2 linked regions of the Pseudorhizobium banfieldiae genome follow. The protein of the gene in region 2 interacts with the protein of the main gene of each other region in a pairwise test. Links are inferred from orthologs where the notes say so. Each region holds a gene or a part of one and is shown on either strand. Other genes may lie near its edges.

Region 1 (5,131 bases), 150 kb from region 2 along the record:
TCGGCGCCGACATTACCGATCAGGATTACCTTGTTGACGCTTCCAGCCATAGTTCTTCACCTTGTTCGCTGCCTGTCGTGCAGCCAATTTCCGAGAGGACGGTAGCTTAGACCATCTGCCGCCGGGATTGGCCTCCCTCTGCCGCTCATCCACAGTCGATTTTTGTTCTTTTTTTGTTCTATTAATTCTCTATGATCGAGTCAAGCGACTCGCATTTGACGCGGTCTGTTGGAGTTTCTGCCTTCACACCGCCACTTCATTCACTACATAAGGGCATCGATCCTTCCCCACCGAGCAGACTAATGAGCGAACTTAAGACGATCTCCATCCGTGGTGCGCGTGAGCATAACCTGAAGGGTATCGATCTCGACTTGCCGCGCAACTCGTTGATCGTCATGACCGGGCTCTCCGGCTCAGGCAAATCCTCCCTCGCCTTCGACACGATCTACGCCGAGGGGCAGCGGCGCTATGTCGAAAGCCTTTCGGCCTATGCGCGCCAGTTCCTGGAGATGATGCAGAAGCCGGACGTGGACCAGATCGACGGGCTTTCCCCGGCCATTTCGATCGAGCAGAAGACGACATCCCGCAATCCGCGCTCGACGGTCGGCACGGTCACCGAAATCTACGACTACATGCGCCTGCTGTTTGCGCGCGTCGGCGTTCCCTATTCGCCGGCAACCGGCCTGCCGATCGAGAGCCAGACGGTCAGCCAGATGGTGGACAGGGTCCTCGCCTTCGAGGAGGGAACCCGTCTCTACATCCTGGCGCCGATGATCCGCGGTCGAAAGGGCGAGTACAAGAAGGAACTCGCCGACCTGATGAAAAAGGGCTTCCAGCGGGTGAAGGTGGATGGCGAGTTCTACGAGATCGCCGATGTGCCGGCGCTCGACAAGAAATACAAGCATGACATCGACGTGGTGGTGGATCGCCTCGTTGTGCGTTCGGACATCGGTGCGCGACTGGCCGACAGCCTCGAGACCTCGCTGAAGCTTGCCGACGGTCTGGCAGTCGCGGAGTTTGCCGACAAGCCGCTCCCGCCGCAGGAAACGGCCGCGGGCGGCTCGGTGAACAAGTCGCTGAACGAAACGCATGAACGCATGCTCTTTTCGGAGAAATTCGCCTGCCCCGTTTCCGGCTTTACGATCCCGGAGATCGAACCGCGACTGTTCTCCTTCAACAATCCTTTCGGTGCCTGCCCCACTTGTGACGGGCTCGGCTTCCAGCAGAAGATCGACGCGGCGTTGATCGTGCCGGAGCCGAACCGCACGCTGCGCGACGGCGCTATAGCCCCATGGGCCAAGTCGACTTCACCTTATTACAATCAGACTCTGGAGGGGCTTGGGAAGGTCTATGGCTTCAAGCTGTCCAGCCGCTGGTCGGAACTCTCCGAGCAGGCGCAAGCCGCCATCCTCCAGGGGACCGAAGAGAAGGTCGAGTTCCATTATGCGGACGGCGCCCGGTCCTACAAGACAACGAAGACATTCGAAGGGATCGTTCCCAACCTCGAACGTCGCTGGAAGGAAACCGACAGCGCATGGGCGCGCGAGGAGATAGAGCGCTACATGTCGGCCGCGCCCTGCCCCGCCTGCAACGGCTTCCGTCTGAAACCGGAGGCACTGGCCGTTAAGGTCAACGCGCTGCACATCGGTCAGGTGACAGACATGTCCATCAAGGTGGCCCGGGACTGGTTCGAGGAACTGCCGCAGCACCTGAACACCAAGCAGAACGAGATTGCGGTCCGCATCCTCAAGGAGATCCGCGAGCGGCTACGCTTCCTCAATGACGTGGGCCTCGACTATCTCAGCCTTTCCCGAAATTCAGGCACTCTGTCCGGCGGAGAAAGCCAGCGCATCCGGCTTGCCTCGCAGATCGGTTCCGGACTGACAGGGGTGCTCTACGTGTTGGACGAACCGTCGATCGGCCTTCACCAACGGGACAATGCGCGATTGCTCGACACGCTGAAGCACCTGCGGGACATCGGCAATACCGTGATTGTCGTCGAGCATGACGAGGACGCGATCCTTACCGCCGATTATGTCGTCGATATCGGTCCTGCCGCAGGCATTCACGGCGGTGAAGTGGTCGCGGAAGGCACGCCCGCGCAGGTCATGGCAAACCCGAAATCGATTACCGGCAAGTATCTTTCCGGCGAACTCGGTGTCGCGGTGCCCGCGGAACGTCGCAAGCCGAAGAAGGGCAAGGAGATCAAGGTCGTCGGCGCCCGCGGCAACAATCTGAGGAATGTCACCGCATCTGTGCCGCTCGGTGTTTTCACGGCGGTAACCGGCGTTTCGGGCGGCGGCAAGTCCACCTTCCTGATCGAGACGCTCTACAAGGCCGCCGCACGGCGGGTCATGGGTGCGCGAGAGATTCCGGCCGAGCATGACAGGATCGACGGTTTCGAACACATCGACAAGGTGATCGATATCGACCAGTCGCCGATCGGACGGACGCCGCGCTCCAACCCGGCCACCTATACCGGCGCCTTCACCCCGATCCGTGACTGGTTTGCAGGCCTCCCCGAGGCGAAGGCGCGGGGCTATGCGCCCGGCCGCTTTTCCTTCAACGTCAAGGGCGGCCGTTGTGAGGCCTGCCAAGGCGACGGCGTCATCAAGATCGAGATGCACTTCCTCCCCGACGTCTATGTCACCTGCGACGTCTGCCACGGCAAGCGCTACAACCGTGAGACGCTCGACGTGCATTTCAAGGGCAAGTCGATCGCCGATGTGCTGGACATGACGGTCGAGGAAGGTGTCGAGTTCTTCTCGGCCGTTCCCTCCGTGCGTGACAAGTTGCAGGCGCTCTTCAATGTCGGCCTGGGCTATATCAAGGTGGGGCAGCAGGCCAACACGCTTTCGGGTGGCGAGGCGCAGCGCGTCAAGCTAGCCAAGGAATTGTCGAAGCGCTCGACCGGACGCACGCTGTACATCCTCGACGAGCCGACGACGGGTCTGCATTTCCACGACGTGGCAAAGCTGCTCGACATGTTGCACGAACTGGTGAACCAGGGGAATTCGGTGGTGGTCATCGAGCATAATCTCGAGGTCATCAAGACGGCGGACTGGATCATCGACATCGGGCCGGAAGGTGGAACCGGCGGCGGCGAAGTGGTGGCAGCCGGACCGCCGGAGGTGATCGTCAAGGAAAAGCGGTCCTACACGGGTCAGTTCCTCAAGGAACTGCTCGATCGGCGGCCGGCGAAGAGGGTTGAGGCGGCGGAGTAGTCGCCGGGGAGGCAAGATGGCAGCGGAAGGCACGATTCGCACCGGAATCGGAGGCTGGACCTTCGAGCCGTGGGAAGGCAGTTTCTATCCCGAGAAGCTGCCGAAGAAGCGGCAGCTTGAATATGCGGCCGGCAAGCTGAAGGTCATCGAGGTCAACGGCACCTATTACGGATCGCAGAAGCCAGAGACTTTTGCGAAATGGGCCTCCGAAGTGCCGGAAGGCTTCATCTTCACGCTCAAGGCCAGCCGCTTCACGACTAACCGCAAGGTCTTGGCGGAGGCCGGCGAATCGATCGACAGGTTCTTCGCCCAGGGGCTGACCGAACTCGGCCCGCATCTCGGACCGATTCTTTGGCAGTTCGCGCCCACCAAGAAGTTCGAGCCCGAGGATTTCGAAGCATTCCTGAAGCTTCTGCCAGACAATGTAGACGGACTGCGTCTGCGGCATGTCGTGGAAGTACGCCATGACAGTTTCAAGGTGCCGGAATTCGTGCAACTCCTCGCCCGGCACAATGTCGCGCCCGTCTGCGCCGATCATCATGAATACCCGATGATCGCTGACGTAACCGCTGATTTCGTCTACGCGCGGCTGCAGACGGGATCCGACGACATCCCGAATTGCTATGCGGAAGCCGATCTGAAGGCGTGGGCGGATCGTCTGGAGACATGGGCGTCGGGTGGTGTGCCGGGCGACCTGCCGTTCGTCGACGGGGCTCGCAAGCCGAGGCAGGAACCACGTGACGTCTTTGCCTTCTTCATCCACGAGGGCAAGGTGAATGCCCCGCAGGGGGCGATGGCCCTCCAGGGTTTGGTCGACGGCTGATCAGTCAACATCGAGCGGCCGAATGGCGTGGACCAGCGCTTCCGCCGTCATGCCCTCCCCTGCGCGAAGAGCGGCTTCCCCGTGGAGATAGACGCCCGCGGCAGCGGCCTCGAATGCCGGCATGCCGTTCGCCAGCAGCGCGCCGATCATTCCAGCGAGTACATCGCCCGAGCCGGCCGTCGCGAGCCAAGGCGGAGCGTTCTCGTTGACGGCGGCCCGGCCGTCGGGCGCAGCAATGACGGTATCGGCGCCCTTGTAGACGACGACGGCACTCGACCGTCGTGCGGCAGCCACGGCCTTGTCGACCTTGCTCAGGTCCCAGGCCTCGCTGATATCCGGGAAAAGACGGGCGAACTCCCCCTCGTGAGGCGTCAGGACAAGGCGGGTTTCGCCGCGGTAGGCATCGAAGAGCGGGTCCGGACAGTCCCGGAAGGATGTTATCCCGTCAGCGTCCAGCACGAGCGGGTGGCCATCGAGCGCCAGGACGAAATCCCTCGCCTTTGCACCAACGCCAAATCCCGGCCCCAGGACGAAGGCAGAGAGTTTCCCGCTTGCCAGCCACTCCCTGATCGCCGATGCATTCTCCACTTCGCGCAGCATGACAGCAGTCAAATGTCCGGCATTCACCCCCATTGCATCGGGAGGCGAAGCGACCGTGACGAGTCCGGCGCCGCTGGCTAGCCCGGCCTCCGCCGACAGGCGCGCGGCGCCCGTGTGCGAGGCGCCACCGGAGAAGACGGCGAGATGTCCCCGCCGGTATTTGTGCGATCCTGAATCAGGTTTCGACAGCAGGTGGCGCCACAGCGACGGCTGGTTCACCCGCAGCGCGCCCCCGGCACTTCGAACTATGCGCCACGGGATGCCGATGTCGACGACCTCGACGTCACCGCAGAGTAACCTGCCGGGCATCAGCAGGTGGCCCGGCTTGCGCGCCATGAAGGTCACCGTATGGGTCGCGTTAAATGCGGCGCCGAGCGGCACGCCCCTGCGGCCGCAGAGGCCCGACGGGAGGTCGACGGCGATGACGGGAAGGCCGAACGCTTCCACGGCTGCGATCACCGCCCGAAGGTCGGTTGGAACGTCA
Region 2 (15,842 bases):
CAACAAGTTCAAGGCGCGCATCAAGATCCTGGTCCACGAAATCGGCGTGGAGGAGATGACGCGGCGCGTGGAGGAGGAGTTCTCGCACCTGAAGGGCACCGAGCTGACCCTGCCGCAGGCCGATATTGACGCCATCACCCGCTACTTCGCGCCTCCCTCCCTGCCGGAGCGGCCGGAGGGGTGGGGGCAGATCGCCGGCTGGAAGAAGCAGGATCCGGATTTCGCGCGCTGGGTGGACCAGAACGTCGAGCCGCACAAGCATCCCGATTACGGCATGGTGACGATTTCGCTCAAGCCCATCGGCGGTATCCCCGGGGATGCCAGCCACGAGCAGATGGATGCGATCGCCGACATTGCCGAGGAATATGCCTTCGACGAGATCCGCATCAGCCACGAGCAGAACGTCATCCTGCCGCATGTGGCGTTGGCGGATCTCGAGCCGGTCTACCGCGCCCTCGTCGCCCAGGGACTGGCGACGGCCAATGCCGGGCTGATCACCGACATCATCGCCTGTCCGGGGCTCGACTACTGCGCGCTGGCGAACGCCCGGTCGATCCCGGTGGCGCAGGAGATTTCGACCCGCTTCGGATCACCGGACCGGCAGGCGGAGATCGGCGAGCTGAAGATCAAGATCTCCGGCTGCATCAACGCCTGCGGTCATCACCATGTGGGCCATATCGGGCTTTTGGGTGTGGAGAAGAAGGGCGCCGAGCTCTACCAGATCACGCTCGGCGGTTCGGGCGACGAGAACACCTCGATCGGCGAGATCATCGGCCGCGGCTTCGAGCCGGCCAAGGTGACCGATGCGGTGGAGACCATCGTCGACACCTATCTCGGGCTTCGCCTGTCGAAGGAGGAGACCTTCCTAAAAGCCTATCGCCGCGTCGGGCCGCAGCCGTTCAAGGATGCGCTCTACGGTTCGACGGCGGAAGCGGCTTGAAGGGGCGGATGATGACCAGGATCTGGAAGGAAACCGGTTTCGTCGAGAACGACCCCTGGATGGTCGAGACCGAGGAACACCCCGCGACGGACGAGCAGACGCCGCTCTTGTCCCTCGACCAGCTGATCGAGAAGGCGGAGGCCAGCAACGACGTCGGCCTCGGCGTGCTGATCAGGCCCGCCGACGATGTGCATCGGCTCCAGCCCTATCTCGACCGGCTGGCGATCGTTGCGGTGGAGTTCCCCGCCTTCAACGACGGCCGGGCATTTTCGCATGCCTCGCTGCTGCGGGAACGGCTGGGTTATCAAAATGAGCTGCGGGCGGTGGGCGACGTGCTGATCGACCAGATCCCGCTGATGCTGCGGGTCGGGATCGACAGCTTTGCCGTCACCAATGAGACGGCGCTGCGACGGCTGGCGGAAGGCCGGCTGCCGGCCATTCCCGTCCACTACCAGCCCGCCGCGCGACCGGCAGCGGATGCCCCCGGCTACAGCTGGCGCCGCCGCTCCACCGGCTGACCGGTTGAAAGCGGATTTTCCGGCACATATTTTCCGGGCGCGCCGCGGCATAAGCACGCGGGTGCCTTCAATTCGCGGGGCGGATGGTATATTTCGCTCCCCAGCCCACGAGAAGACAAGCGAAACGGACGCCGCATGAACGCTCCAGCCAAGACGGAAGACTTCGTTGCCCCCGGGGCCGAGAACAAGCCGGCCGGCATTCCGGACAATGTCTATGCCGAGACGGTGCTGGCGGTGGAGCATTACACGGACCACCTGTTCCGCTTTCGCATGACGCGCCCGGCCGGCTTCCGCTTCCGCTCCGGCGAGTTTGCGATGATCGGCCTGATGGTCGGCGACAAGCCGATCTACCGCGCCTATTCGATCGCAAGCCCCGCCTGGGACGAGGAACTGGAATTCTTCTCCATCAAGGTGCCGGACGGGCCGCTCACCTCGCACCTGCAGAAGATCAAGCCCGGCGACACGGTGCTGATGCGCAAGAAGCCGACGGGCACGCTGGTGCTCGATGCGCTGACGCCGGGCAAGCGCCTCTACATGTTCTCCACCGGCACCGGGATTGCGCCGTTCGCGAGCCTGATCCGCGATCCGGAGACCTATGAGAAGTTCGACGAGGTGATCCTCACCCATACCTGCCGCGAGGTGGCGGAGCTGAAATACGGCTTCGACCTGATGGAGGAGATCAGGAACCACGAATTCCTCTCGGAAATCGTCGGGGACAAGCTGAAGCCTTATCCGACCGTCACCCGCGACCCCTCCTATCCGAACCAGGGCCGCATCACCGACCTGATCGAGAGCGGCAAGCTGTTCACCGATCTCGGCGTGCCGCCGCTCGACCCCGCCACCGACCGCGGCATGATCTGCGGCTCGACCGAGATGCTGAAGGACACCAAGGCGCTGCTCGAGGCCGCCGGCCTCACCGAGGGCGCCAACAGCCAGCCGGCCGAATTCGTGATCGAACGGGCGTTTGTGGGGTGAGACGCGTCCGGGCGCGAAGCGCCCGGCAAAACGCTCCAGTGGAGCGTTTTGAGCGCCGAACGCCCGAAGCGCAAGCGCAGGGCCGGGGGACGGCGCGTCATCCTCGGCCTCCTGCAGCGCCTGCCAGAATCGCGCCGCCTCATCCTCTCCCCCGTTTCGACCCGTGCTTCCCCGACGCCTGCTCCCTGTCGAACCGCGCCAGCCGCTTCTCCCGCGCCCGCCGCTCGGCGTCCCATTTCTCCCTCCGCCACCTGCCGGGATCGGTTCGGGCAATGGCGATCCCCAGGTCGTTGTGCGTCCGGCGTTCTCCCTCGCGCGCCTCGAACCAATGCGGGTCCGTGCCGAGAAAATGCCAGGCGGCAGCGGCCTCATGGTAGACGACGTCGAAGATCCGGCGCTGCTCGGCCGTCAGGTTCCTCATGCAACAGCGCTCGCCGGTGGAGCGGAAGCACCAGAGGCAGCGGTTCTTGCGGCGGCAGTCGCGGCGCCGGCAGACGAGGTGCGGAAGGGCCAGCGCCTCGGCGGTGCGGGCGGCGAGTAGCGGGTCGATGGCAGGTGGCTTGGTGTCGGACATGGTAACCCCTTGGCGATCCTCGGTTTTCGCTTCGCTCTCCCGAGGAGGACGAAGCAGGTGTTGGACGGGGCGCTGAAAGCTGCCTCGTAAGATAATGTTATGTGGCACCTCTCAGCGCCCCGTTCGGCGGTTTCTGCCCGCGACTCCGGTCTCTCTGCAAAGGTCGAATGGGAGGTGTTTGACCGCCGGTTTCCCGGGTTCCGAGGCTCCTCGCCCCGGCATCTCGTCGGACTTGAAGGTCCGGCGACACCATCCTCATCGACCCCCCTGTGTGCCGCACAGGCACGCCCGGCGCGCTCTTTCGGGCATCAGAAGCAGGTGGTCGGTCCGAAACCATCCCGCTTCCCCCGTGTCGCCGGAGGGAGACCATTTTCCGCGGACCCCGATGATGAAGGTTCACGTCGTCCCTTCACCACCAGCGCCGGCCCCGCCTCGCCAGGACGCCTCCTGGTGTATCCGCGGCGGGACAGGGGAAGTGTAGGCACGGGTTTGGGGGAGGGGGATGAGCGAGGGGTTAAGTGCTTGATATTTGGTGGGTGGGGTGCGGTTTTGGTGTGAGGAAGGTGCCGAGTTCGCCTCTGTCATCCCGGGCTTGAGCCGGGACGCAGCCGCCGTGCGTCTGCACGGCGAGAGAACTATTCGTGGGCATTGGATGTCTATGTGTCCTGCGCCGCAGACGCGGTGCTGCTGGATGCCTGTGACAAGCACAGGAATGACGAAAAAGCGACGCCGGAGGGAGATCATTCTCCGCGGACCCCGATGGTGAAGGTTCACGTGGTCCCTTCACCACCAGCGCCGGCCACGCCTCGGCAGGACACTCCTGATGTATCCGCGGCGGGACGGGGGATCATGGGCACGGGTATGGAGGAGGGGAATGAAATTCTTTTTCGGGGTGGGGGACGGACTGGGCAAAACCTCCACGTAGGGATGCAGGGCCAGCCGGATCCGCGGGTGGGGTACGAGGAGGCAGTTAAGGAGCTTCTGTCTGGGGGCGGGACAACAAAGGAAAATAGATAAGGGAAACCTGCGAAGCAGCGCTCTTCGTGTTCGATGGCAGATATATTTGGGTAGTCAAATGCAGCTCAGCTGTATCGCGATCAATTTTGACTACGGGATGTTTAGAGCCTTTCGTAGACCTACATGGATCGATATATCATTTCCGATAACAAAATTGGAGTTTCTGTTCCTATATCTGAACGTGTAATGTTCACCGTTGCCAGAATTAACCACCGTTCCTATCGCACTACACTCGAAAAGCGCTCGTAAAACCGCGTACATCTCATCGATATCGTACTTTAGGTGGCGAGCCTTCAACTCTAGATCCCGTGTTGAAATCCTTCGCTTGCCGAACATCCCAATAAACTCAATCCAGTCCTTTGGTGGCCTAGATTTCGTATAACCTTCAAGTTCATCCTCGACCTCTCCAACGAAATAATCAGTCGAATAAATTCGTGCGCCGGATAGAACAAGATTCGGCGTTAATCTCTCTCCTTCGCGCTGTACCTCTGCTATCTTTCGCATCAGGGTCAGAAAATCTCGAGGTGTATGCCTCGTCTGCTCGAGAAGGTACTTAGGCGCTGGTGTTCCAGATATCTTGAAATCGAAAAAGGCGCGAAAAAAATCTCCCCCAAAATTGGTCTTTTTATTGACCATATCCAGTAGTAGTGAACGGTCTGGATTTCTTGGATTCTGGTACCAGTCTATATACTTACACTTATCCTGTCTTATTTTATTTTTGTTCGCTCCCGAAATACGCTCGTATAGATCGGTTCGGCAAACTATAATAAATTTTAACTTTACCCCATTCTGTTTTAATAGATCATTTAGCCTGTCGACTTCGAAAACAAGGGAGCCAAGGCTTTTGTACTGAACTGATCTGGTGGTCAGGATGTCATCCAGGCCGTCTAGCATTATTATGTGGTTAGATTCTGTCCTGCAGCTGCAAATTATTCTCTTCATATTGTGGACGAACATGGGAATATCGTTCACCTTGTCAATGCTGGCGAAATCTTCGCTGCTCTCGAAGACATAAGGTATCGTAAGCTTGAATGTTTTCCTGGACGTGATATTCGCAATGTGTCTCAATGAACTGTTGGGCATGAAACCCATTTGCTTTAGACTGTTGACGGTTTCGTTGTAACTCACGGCATCCGGATGCCACACACCCTCGTCCCGTGAGAGCGATTCCAATGCAATTATGAGGAGTAGCCAAGCCCAAGCATCAGGAAACTTGGCCTCGGGCTCTTGGTCACCGCGGATTATTTTCGAGAAATTTTGGAAGCTGAAATCTTCTAGTTGGTAAATAGTAGAAAAGCTGTTGTATCTATTCTGCAATTCGAGATCTAAATGGTTAACCAACGCACTTTTGCCGGCACCTTTATTGCCTAGGTACAAAAATGTCGGGCCCTCCAGTGCGCTCTTAGTTAATCCCTGTTCGTCGAAATAACCCTCCCGCAAAAGACTGGGTGCCTCCGTCCGTTCGGTCTCGGCTCGAGCAAATCCAAAGTTGATCGATCGCAAATCATAGCTTGTGTTCATAAATCAAAATCCCCCGATACGTTACGATTATCACTCAGTAGGCAAAGATCAAGGCAGTCATCTGTATTGTGCTGGACGGTCGCTTGGGGGGCTTGGTGGTCGATAGCCAGTGCTGGTGCCGGTTCAAGATCTCTCAGAGTTGGGTTTTGGTTTCTTTCCGAGAGCAAGAAGCGCCGGTACGTAAATGAGTGAGTAAGGCGCGGCTGAGCGATACTGTATACGCCAGATCTTCGAGATGGATCTAACCTTGCACATGGCCGGTTGCGCCGGTAGCACCTTTACGTCCTCGACTTAAGCGATGGGTGTTAGTCGGGATTCTGGCAAGGCACTAGGTTCTCGAGATGCCCTGACTCTGGTTCCGGTTCCTCAGTTGGCGCAATCGAGCGCGTATACTGGCTTGACAGCAAATGTCCGGGAAATTGCCGTTCGCATATCGCGTGCAGGCTCATTCGACTGCGCCCCTGCATCCTTCTCCCCGTAAAACGGAAGAAGGGACTCGGAACTACCGCCCCGGACGCCCGGTCTTGCCCTTCGTCCGCCCCTTGCGCTTCTGCTCGCCGGGATCTTCGTAGCTGCCGACGCCGACCTTACCCCGGATGACGGGTCCTCGGATCGAGTCCGAGGATGGATCATCCTTGGGTCCTCGGGTCAATCCTCGGGCCTGACCCGAGGACGAGGATGACGAACGAGAGGTGGGTGTCTCGCCGCGTTCCGGCTGGCCCTCCAGGAGCGGCGAGAAGCGCTTTTTGGTGCTGACCGTTTCCGGCGGGCGGGTCGGCAAGGTGCCTTGCGCCGGCTTTTCCGTGCGTCCGACGGTCATTTCATCCAGCGTGTTCTTGCGGAAGAGCGATGTCTCCGGGCCTCCGGTCTGCCCTTCGCTTTCGCTCCGGGCGTTCGTCGCTGCAATCGATTCACTGGATCGATTGCCCTGCTGCGCAGACCGCTCCTCACCATCGAGGGTGTTCTTGCGGAACAGGGGTGTCGGCATGTCGGTGCCGGGGCCCATGTTGTCGAGCGTGGGCTTGGCGAAGTAGGAGGCGGGTTCCGACGATCTCCCCCCTTGAGGGGGAGATGCCCCGATAGGGGCAGAGGGGGGGAAGCCTTCGGGCGCAGAGGGTGCAGTGCCCCCCTCTGTCCTGCCGGACATCTCCCCCTCAAGGGGGGAGATTGGCCTGCGGCGGCCGCTCGGCCCACCATTTCTCTCGGCTTTGCCACCCCGTTCCTGTGCCCGAGCCTCATCTTTCGCGATCGGATCGTCCATCGCCGACAACTCCACCGCCTTCAGCCGCTTGATCTCGTCGCGCAGGCGGGCGGCCTTTTCGAAGTCGAGGTCGGCGGCGGCGTTGCGCATGTCCTTTTCCAAAGCGTTCAGATGCGCCTGGAGGTTGTTGCCGACGAGGTGGCCGCCATCGGCGAAGCCCTTGCCGGAGACGCCGGAGATATCGGCGCGGACATGGTCGCGCTCGTAGACGGAATCGAGGATGTCGGAGATATTGCGCTTCACCGATTCCGGCGTGATGCCGTGTTCCTCGTTATAGGTCATCTGCTTTTCGCGGCGGCGCGCGGTCTCGTCCATCGCCCGCTGCATGGAGCCGGTGATATTGTCGGCATAGAGGATGACCTTGCCGTCCACGTTTCGCGCGGCGCGGCCGATGGTCTGGATCAGCGAGGTTTCGGAGCGGAGGAAACCTTCCTTGTCGGCATCGAGGATGGCGACGAAGCCGCACTCGGGAATGTCGAGGCCTTCGCGCAGCAGGTTGATGCCGACCAGCACGTCGAAGGCGCCGAGCCGCAGGTCGCGGATGATCTCGATGCGCTCCAGCGTGTCGATGTCGGAATGCATGTAGCGGACGCGAACGCCCTGTTCGTGCAGGTATTCGGTGAGGTCTTCGGCCATGCGCTTGGTGAGCACGGTGCAGAGCGTGCGGTAGCCCTTCTGCGCGGTCCCGCGGATCTCGCCGAGCACGTCGTCGACCTGGCTCTTGGCGGGGCGGACTTCCACAGGCGGATCGATGAGGCCGGTCGGGCGGATGACCTGTTCGGCGAAGACGCCGCCGGCCTGTTCCATCTCCCAGTTGCCCGGCGTGGCGGAGACGGCGACGGTGAGCGGGCGCATGGCGTCCCATTCCTCGAAGCGCAGTGGCCGGTTGTCCATGCAGGACGGCAGGCGGAAGCCGTATTCGGCCAGCGTCGCCTTGCGGCGGAAGTCGCCGCGATACATGCCGCCGATCTGCGGGATGGTGACATGGCTTTCGTCGATGAAGATCAGCGCATTGTCGGGGATGTATTCAAACAGCGTCGGCGGCGGCTCGCCGGGGCGGCGGCCAGTGAGATAGCGCGAATAGTTCTCGATGCCGGCGCAGGAGCCGGTCGCCTCCATCATCTCGATGTCGTAACGGGTGCGCTGCTCCAGCCGCTGGGCTTCGAGCAGGCGGCCGGCAGCCTCGAGCTCGGCGAGGCGGTGCTTCAGCTCCTCCTTGATCGACTTGATGGCGGCGTTCAGCGTCGGGCGCGGCGTGACATAGTGCGAGTTGGCGTAGATCTTCACCGACTTCAGGTCGCCGGTCTTCTGGCCGGTCAGCGGGTCGAACTCGGTGATCGCGTCAATCTCGTCGCCGAACATGGAGATGCGCCAGGCGGCATCCTCCAGGTGGGCGGGGAAGATCTCGATCGTGTCGCCCCGAACACGAAAACTGCCGCGTTGAAAGTCCATGTCGCGGCGCTTGTATTGCTGGGCGACGAGATCGGCGAGCAGCTGGCGCTGGTCCAGCCGGTCGCCGACCGACATCTGGAAGGTCATGGCGGTATAGGTTTCCACCGAGCCGATACCGTAGATGCAGGAGACCGAGGCGACGATGATGCAGTCGTCGCGCTCGAGGATGGCGCGGGTGGCGGCGTGGCGCATCCGGTCGATCTGCTCGTTGATCGAGGATTCCTTCTCGATATAGGTGTCGGAGCGCGGCACATAGGCTTCCGGCTGGTAGTAGTCGTAATAGGAGACGAAATACTCCACCGCATTGTCCGGGAAGAAGCTCTTGAACTCCGAGTAGAGCTGGGCGGCGAGCGTCTTGTTGGGCGCCAGGATCACGGCCGGGCGCTGGGTCGCCTCGATCACCTTGGCCATGGTGAAGGTCTTGCCCGAGCCGGTGACGCCGAGCAGGACCTGGGAGCGCTCGCCCGTGTTGATGCCCTCGACGAGATCGGCGATCGCCGTCGGCTGGTCACCGGCGGGCTGGTATTCCGACGCCATGCGGATGGAAATGCCGCCTTCCGACTTTTCCGGCCGGGCCGGGCGGTGCGGCGTCCACAGCTTGCCGTCCTTGAACAGCGGATTGCCGGATTCGATGAGCTTCGCCAGCGCATCCACGGTGGCGGTGACGGCGCCGGGGGCGAGCGACTTGGCTTCCTCCAGCGACACGTCGAGGCCGGCGACCGGGTTGAGGCCGGCGGCGGCGCGGGTCTTCGGGTCGGAGGAGGCGCCGATGGACACGCCGCGGGCGGTTTTGGAGGCGGTGGTGTGCTTGGCGGTTTTCGGCTTGTCCTTCGCCGCCTCCTTGATCGCGGCTTCGCGGGCGGCGATCTCGATCTTCTTGCGGTGCTTGCCTGCCTTCGAGGCGATTTCGCGCTGGGTCTCGATGCCCGAGGCCTCCGCCTCCGCCTCCATCTGCTTCACCCAGTCGGAGACGGAGCCCGAGAGCGGCGCGCCTTCGAAACCGGATTGCGGGGCTTCCTCGAAGCCGTTCGAGGGCGGGGACTTGCGGGGGGATCTGGCCATCGCCGGAATATGGCGAGAGTCCGGGGGAAAGTGAAGAGGGCGGGGCGGAAAAATGAGTACAAAAGGGAAACGTGAAAGCGCTGTCTCCGGCCGGTGACGTCAGTCCTCGGTGCGGCCGGTGTTTTCGCGGTCGCGCTCGTAATGGTGCTTCAGCGCGAAGGGCGGCAGCCAGGTTTCGCGGCGGATCGTCCAGAGCTCGTAGGTGGGGGTGAACCGGTCGGGGGCATCGAGCGCGCCGAGCGCCACCTCGATCTCGTCGGCGCTGACGCCGAAGACGGGAGAGCCGCAGCGGGGGCAGAAGTGCCGGTCCTGATAGGCCGAGCTTTCGCCCTCGATCGTCACCGCGTCGGCGGGAAAGATCGCCGAGGCGTTGAACAGGGCGCCGTGATGCTTGCGGCAATCCAGGCAGTGGCAGAGGCCGACACGATACGGCCTGCCGCGGGCGGTAAGGCGAAGCTGGCCGCAAAGGCAGCCGCCGGTGACGTCGTCCATGATGCGTTTCCTCCGTGTCGGTTGGACAGGAGGCTAGGGCGGCGGCGGGGAGGCGGCAAGCCTCGCGTCAGGCGACCGCCTCGGCCGGCTGCGGCGTCTTCGCTGGCAAGGGCGGGAAGGCGAGCGCGATGGCGACAGCCCCGAGGCCGACCAGCGCGGAGCCGATGAACAGCCACTGGTAGCTGGCGAAGGCGTCGTATGCCCAGCCGCCGGCCAGCGGGCCGAAGGCCATGCCGACGGAGGAGAGCATGGTGGCGGCGCCGAAGACGGTGCCCACCACATGCGGCCCGAAATACTCCCGCGCCAGCACCGCATAGAGCGGCATGACGCCGCCATAGGTGCCGCCGAAGATCACCGCCAGCGAATAGAAGGTGGTGAGACTGTCGGCGGCGAGATAGGCGGAGATCACCGCCGCCTGGACGAGGAGGCCCGCGACCAGCACCGGCTTGACGCCGATCCGGTCGGCGAGCACGCCGAAGAGCACCCGGCCGCCGAGCCCCGCCAGGCCCTCGACGCTGTAGATGCTGACGGCGGCCATGGCCGCAATGCCGCACAGCATGGCATAGCTCACCATGTGGAAGATCGGCCCGGAATGGGCGGCACAGCAGGCAAAGAAGGTGAAGCCGAGCACGAGGAATTGCGGCGTCAAGAGCAGGCGCGACAGCGGCTGGCGGCGGGCCTCGACCGCACTTGCCTGATCGCTCTCCGAGAGCGCCGGCGGACGGCGGATCAGGAGCGCGGTCGGCAGGAGGATCGCCCAGGCGCCGACGCCGATCATCAGCATGGCGGTGCGCCAGTCATAGGCGGAGATGAGGGTGCGGGCGAGCGGCGAGACGGTCATCGGCGCCATGCCCATGCCGGCGGAAACGAGCGAGACGGCGAGCCCGCGCTGCGTGTCGAACCAGGTCATCACGGCGGCGATCATCGGCGCGAAGAAGGCGCTGGCGGCAAGCCCCACCAGCGTGCCATAGGCGAGCTGGAAGGAAAGCAGGCTCTCGGCGCGGCTCGCCAGCACCAGCGCCAGGCCGAGCAAGACCGAACCGATCAGCACCACGATCCGGGCGCCAAACCGGTCGGTGAGGGAGCCCCAGAGGAAGCCGCCGACGCCCATGACCAGGAAGTTCAGGGTCATGGCGGTGGAAATGCCGGCGCGCGACCAGCCGGTCTCGCTCGCCACCGGCTCCAGGAAGATCGCCAGCGAAAACATGGTGCCCGCCGCCACGCAGCCCATCAGCCCGCCGGCGGCGACAATCACCCAACGATATGCACGTGCCATGACCCTCTCCCGAACAAGGCCGGCGGTGGCGCCGGCGAGGTTATATGCGGCAAGGACGGATGGGGAGAGGGGATTCCGACAGGGGGGTGGCGTATAAGGTGCGCATTCCAGCTTTACTGCTACCGACATGCTCCAGCTTAAGTTATCCACCTGAAATTCTTGGTCCTTCCTCTACAGCACTTGATTGCCTATCAGTTCAACTGCTTCATTCACGGCTTGAGCTGATTGGAGGGAAGATGGCTGAATTGTCTGCCGTTGTCCGGCTTCGTCCCGCGCGCATTGCCCTTCTGGTCACTCCGGGGGACAAGGCGGCGGTCATCAAGTTCATGCGTATTTGCAGCTGCATGTGGGGTGGAAAATACAACCCGATTATCCCCGTATTTCGTAAACCTCCAAAGGCTTGGGTAGCGGAGTTCCCCGGGGACGTCACGGGGCTCGAGATCGCGCGCGGTTACATTCAATTCTTTGAGCCTGACGCTTTCGTCGAGGCGCAACCCGGCCTGCTAGAAAAGGTTGGTCTCGGTTCGTTACGAGACTACATCTCGCGGGGACGCGTTCTTACATTGGATGAAGTTTTAGCACCCGAACCACATAAGGATTGGGCCGAGCTTCATCTTGGGTTACCTGTCACCGATTGTCTTGAGGACATCTATCGCACCGAACAGCGTTTTCATCAGCGCGACCCCTCTGCGGCTGTGACAATCGCAAATCCTCCTACTTCAGGTTTGGCGGAGGCAATATTCGGCGTCTATCCGGACACTGCCGGGAGCGAATATTTCTCCCGAACCTTTGATCATGTTTTCCGGCCTGAGGCGATACCGTGTTCGCCAGCGAGCTGGAAGAGAGTGCTGTTTGAGGGGGTTACCACACCGCTTTCGGCTACATCCCATTACATCAGGCCGCAAAGACTCTGGACCAATGACGCCAAGATCTTCGTCTTTGATCCCGCTCACCTGACTGATCTCATCGACGTGTGGAATTTGAGGAGCGAGCCGAATCCGTTGATACCCGTACCGATGGGATGGTTGCCAGACCTCCTGCCCGAAATCCATAGAATCATCGCTGACGAGTGTAGGCCGCTGCAGGGCAATCCCAACGGCATCATGCACTCTGCCATCCTCGAGTTCTCGCGAGGGATAGGCGACGAGGCGCGGCGAAAGGCGCTACAGCTGCTTCAGCCCGGTCTTCCGCAGTCGAAAGACGGCTTTGGAACATTGTCCGTGAAGCAGTGGCGAGACAGGATTTGGGACAAGCCCGGCGGCGGAATGATGAACCCGCCCAAGCGGATTGTCCTCGATGTCGAGGAGAAACGCGTGACGCTGGAGGTGAAGGAAACGGACTCCCAACCTTCGGCGCGCTATGAGCCCCTTCGCCCTTCGTTCGCATCGCGCTTCGGCACGTCGCAACTGAGATGGGTGAACAGCTTGCGGGTGGCAAACTATGGTCGAGCGGATATTGCGACTATTTACCCTTACAACACGTTCGACCGATCAAGGCCCCGTCTTGGCTTTGGTGTCCTCGACGTGATGATCGGCACTGAGGGTTGGAGTTTCGGCCAAAAATACGATGGCGTCGGGGAGCATCTGCAATTCCAGACCCAGGAGACGGCCATTCTGGATTTCCTGAAACGATCAGGGATGGAGGCGCGGCTGTCTGAGCCGGGCCATATCGCAAAACAGATCCTCGACCAGCTTGGTGGCCTATGGGGTACACGTCTTATAGCGGACTCAGAGACGCTCAAACTGATGAATGACATGGCCGGTGGTGTCCGTCGGCGTGAGAATGGTGTTGAGGAAGTTCAGGAACAGTTCGACCCCCGATCACGGCCTATCAAGGACTGGGCCGGTCTCGTCAAACGTCGCAAATCACGCTTTTATCAGGCTCTTGAGTTGGACCATTTTACCAAGGCGAGCATTGTGGTCCTCGGACTGGAGACCCAATGCACCAACTGCTTGAACCGCAATTGGGATACGGTAGACCGTTTGGGCTATTCCCTTACATGCAAACGCTGTCTGAAGTTGTACCCGTTCCCGCAGGGAGCTACAACTACCGGGCGGCTATGGACGTATCGCGTCGCGGGTCCATTTTCGGTTCAAGACTACGCGAAAGGTGCATATGGTGCCGTTCTGGCGCTGCAGACGATTAGCGAGCTGGTTTCTCATTTCCGATCAATCAACTTCGTCACCGCGGTCGAGCTTGGACTGGATGGCAGGAGGATTGAAGCGGATTACATCGCCTTTCACCAAGCCGACGCCTTCGACAGTCAATACGATCCGAACCTGATCTTGGGTGAAGCTAAATCGTTCGGCCAAGGTGATCTAATCGAGCCTAAGGACATCGCAAGGTTGAAGGATTTGGCGCTTCGGTTCCCTGGATCCTATCTCGCCGTCTCCGTACTCAGGAACGAGTTCACCGATACAGAAAAAGCTTTGCTGCGAAAGCTTGTAAGGTGGACCCGCAAACTGGGCGTGGATGGAGGACCACGAAATCGGGTGCTTTTGCTCACCGGCTACGAACTGTTGCGCCAGTCGGAGCCCATCAGCCATACATGGAAAGAACTCGGCGGAAGGCACGCGGAGTTCTCTGACTTCCATCATACTGAATCGATACGGACTATTGCTGAAGCGAGCATCGCCATACATTTAGGTATGCCCAGCTTCGAGAGCGAAAGGCATGCCGCTTGGGGCAAGCGGCCGCGCAAGAACCCGAACGCGTTCCCTCGCATTCCCGGCCAGTGGGGGCGCACTTTGCATTCTATATCAGGGACCATCGCACCTGAGGCGCCAGGAGAAAAACAGAATTGATGTTAAAGAGCACCGCTCTTCTGAATTGTTCGCCGATCTGATCGCTCGATGCCGCTGATGCGGTCCGCCATTCCTTCGGACCGTGCAAGCCGCACCGAAAGCTGGAGGAGTTCAGACCTCAGGCCTATATCGGGGCAGAGCGTAGAGCATCAGTAAGGACCACCCACCATGAGCGTTGCCTTCGTCAAGGAAGAGAGTGCGGAAACGGCGGCGGAGACGTTGTTGCCGGACCGGCCGGTCTCGCCGCATCCGAACCTGGTGACGCAGGCGGGGCTGGAAGGGTTGACGCGGCAGCTGGAGGAGGCGCGGGAGGCTTACCAAACGGCGAACGTGGTCGAGGACGTCAACGAGCGGCGGCGGCAGGCGGCGGGGCCCTTGCGGGACCTGCGCTATTTCACCGAGCGGGTGCGCACGGCGCAGGTGATGCCGGAGCCGTTGACGTCGGAAGTCGTGGCCTTCGGCAGCACGGTGACCTTTTCGCGCGAGGACGGGCGGGTCCAGCGCTACCGGATCGTCGGCGAGGACGAGGCCGATCCCAAGGCGGGCACGATCTCCTACGTGTCTCCCGTCGCCCGGCAGCTGATGGGCAAGCGGGTGGGGGACCTCGTCTCTGTCGGTGGGCAGGAGCTGGAGCTCCTTGCGATCTCCTGAGCCGGGGGAGCGGCCGCAGCGTGGTTTCGGCGGGACGACATCGCCGGCTTGTTGAGGGCGAGGTTTCTGATGCGCGGTCGGCCGGCATTGCAACGCGCCTCCGGTCACCGTCCGGTCGTGTCGATCAGCTTCGGGCGCCGGCTGGAAAGGTGATGGTGGCGCAGGCGCCTCCGCCTGGTCTGCTCGTGACGGAAAACGCGGCGCCATGCGCTTCGGCAATCGCCTTTACGACCGTCAGGCCAAGGCCGGTGCCGTTGGCGCCGCGCGTATTCGTCGCCTCGCTTCGCCAGAACATGTCGAAGGAGGATTGGAGCACATCCGGAGGCATGCCTGGCCCCCGATCTTCCACGCTTATGAACGACCTGCCGGCCTCGTCGGTGCCGGTGCGGACATCGATCGGGCCGTGGTCTCCGGCATAGCGGCGGGCATTGTCGAGGAGCGCCAGCAGAGCCTGCCGGAACCGCACGGGATCGATCGCGGCGGGTGCGGGCTGCAGGAAGGTCCGGCAGGTGAGGCCGTTTCCGGCGGACGCTTGAAAGAGGTCCACCGTGTCGGTGACCTGGGAGGCGAGGTCGGTATCGGTCAGCGGCGCCATGAAGCTCGCTGTCCCGACGAGGGAGAGCGTGTTGAGCTGCTCCACCAGGCGCGCCATGCCTTGCGTCTGCGCATAAAGCGCCTTGATGCGGTCGTGGCTCGGCTCGATCACGCCGTCGCTCATGCCTTGCAGATTGCCCTGCAGCACCGTGAGCGGGGTGCGCAATTCGTGTGCCACGGCGCGGGTGTTGAACTTCAGCCGCCGCTCGAGGGAAGAGAGCTCGGAGGCCATGCTGTTGATGGTCGACGCCAGGGCTTCGATCTCTCGCGTCGCGCTGGGTTCGACGTCGACGAGGAAATCACCGCCCCGGATCTTCTCGGCGGCCGCCGTGAACCGGCTCAAGGGGGCGGCGATCCGGAAGGCGAAGAACACGCCGATCAGGCTTGAAAGCAGGATCGATGCGGCCCCGAAGCCAAGGATGGCGGCGATGGGGGCGACTTCGCTCACCTCTTCCAGGCTGGGGAAGACGACGGCGAGCGCCGCCAGTGCCTCCGGATCGGGCACGAGGCCCGCGTTGAGATCGTTCCACGCGCGCTTTGCATCGGCCGGAAGGTGCTCGACGGACACGGTTTCTGCGCGATCGACGTACCATTCGACGAAGAAGTAAAGCAGCGCGATGGTGACGAACTGCGTCACCGACACGGCCGCGACCGTCAGAAAGGCGAGCGAAGGTCTTCTAGCCATTGTCGGATCTCGCAAAGCGA

The links.
Region 1: the proteins of uvrB (region 2) and uvrA interact in binary tests that used the Escherichia coli proteins (3 or more experiments, as listed by UniProt). The link is inferred for Pseudorhizobium banfieldiae from one-to-one orthologs.

The regions. Positions count from the first base shown.
Region 1 is NZ_FO082820.1:1,739,600-1,744,730, forward strand. The notes cover bases 1-3,424. They hold uvrA (excinuclease ABC subunit UvrA), read left to right. Parts: upstream 1-302; coding sequence 303-3,224; downstream 3,225-3,424. Other genes in these bases: NT26_RS08640 (single-stranded DNA-binding protein), read right to left, coding at 1-50; NT26_RS08650 (DUF72 domain-containing protein), read left to right, coding at 3,241-3,424. In the rest of the region: more of NT26_RS08650, read left to right, coding at 3,425-4,047; NT26_RS08655 (bifunctional ADP-dependent NAD(P)H-hydrate dehydratase/NAD(P)H-hydrate epimerase), read right to left, coding at 4,048-5,131. UniProt on the Escherichia coli protein: The UvrABC repair system catalyzes the recognition and processing of DNA lesions. UvrA is an ATPase and a DNA-binding protein. A damage recognition complex composed of 2 UvrA and 2 UvrB subunits scans DNA for abnormalities.
Region 2 is NZ_FO082820.1:1,588,287-1,604,128, forward strand. What follows is about bases 5,848-9,655. They hold uvrB (excinuclease ABC subunit UvrB), read right to left. Parts: upstream 9,321-9,655; coding sequence 6,048-9,320; downstream 5,848-6,047. Other genes in these bases: NT26_RS07910 (GFA family protein), read right to left, coding at 9,420-9,655. Also shown: NT26_RS07875 (nitrite/sulfite reductase), read left to right, coding at 1-940; NT26_RS07880 (DUF934 domain-containing protein), read left to right, coding at 952-1,458; NT26_RS07885 (ferredoxin--NADP reductase), read left to right, coding at 1,594-2,433; NT26_RS07890 (hypothetical protein), read right to left, coding at 2,573-3,007; NT26_RS07900 (P-loop ATPase, Sll1717 family), read right to left, coding at 4,115-5,545; more of NT26_RS07910, read right to left, coding at 9,656-9,812; NT26_RS07915 (MFS transporter), read right to left, coding at 9,880-11,088; NT26_RS07920 (hypothetical protein), read left to right, coding at 11,325-13,892; transcription elongation factor GreA, read left to right, coding at 14,061-14,543; NT26_RS07930 (sensor histidine kinase), read right to left, coding at 14,668-15,822; NT26_RS07935 (response regulator transcription factor), read right to left, coding at 15,815-15,842. UniProt on the Escherichia coli protein: The UvrABC repair system catalyzes the recognition and processing of DNA lesions. A damage recognition complex composed of 2 UvrA and 2 UvrB subunits scans DNA for abnormalities.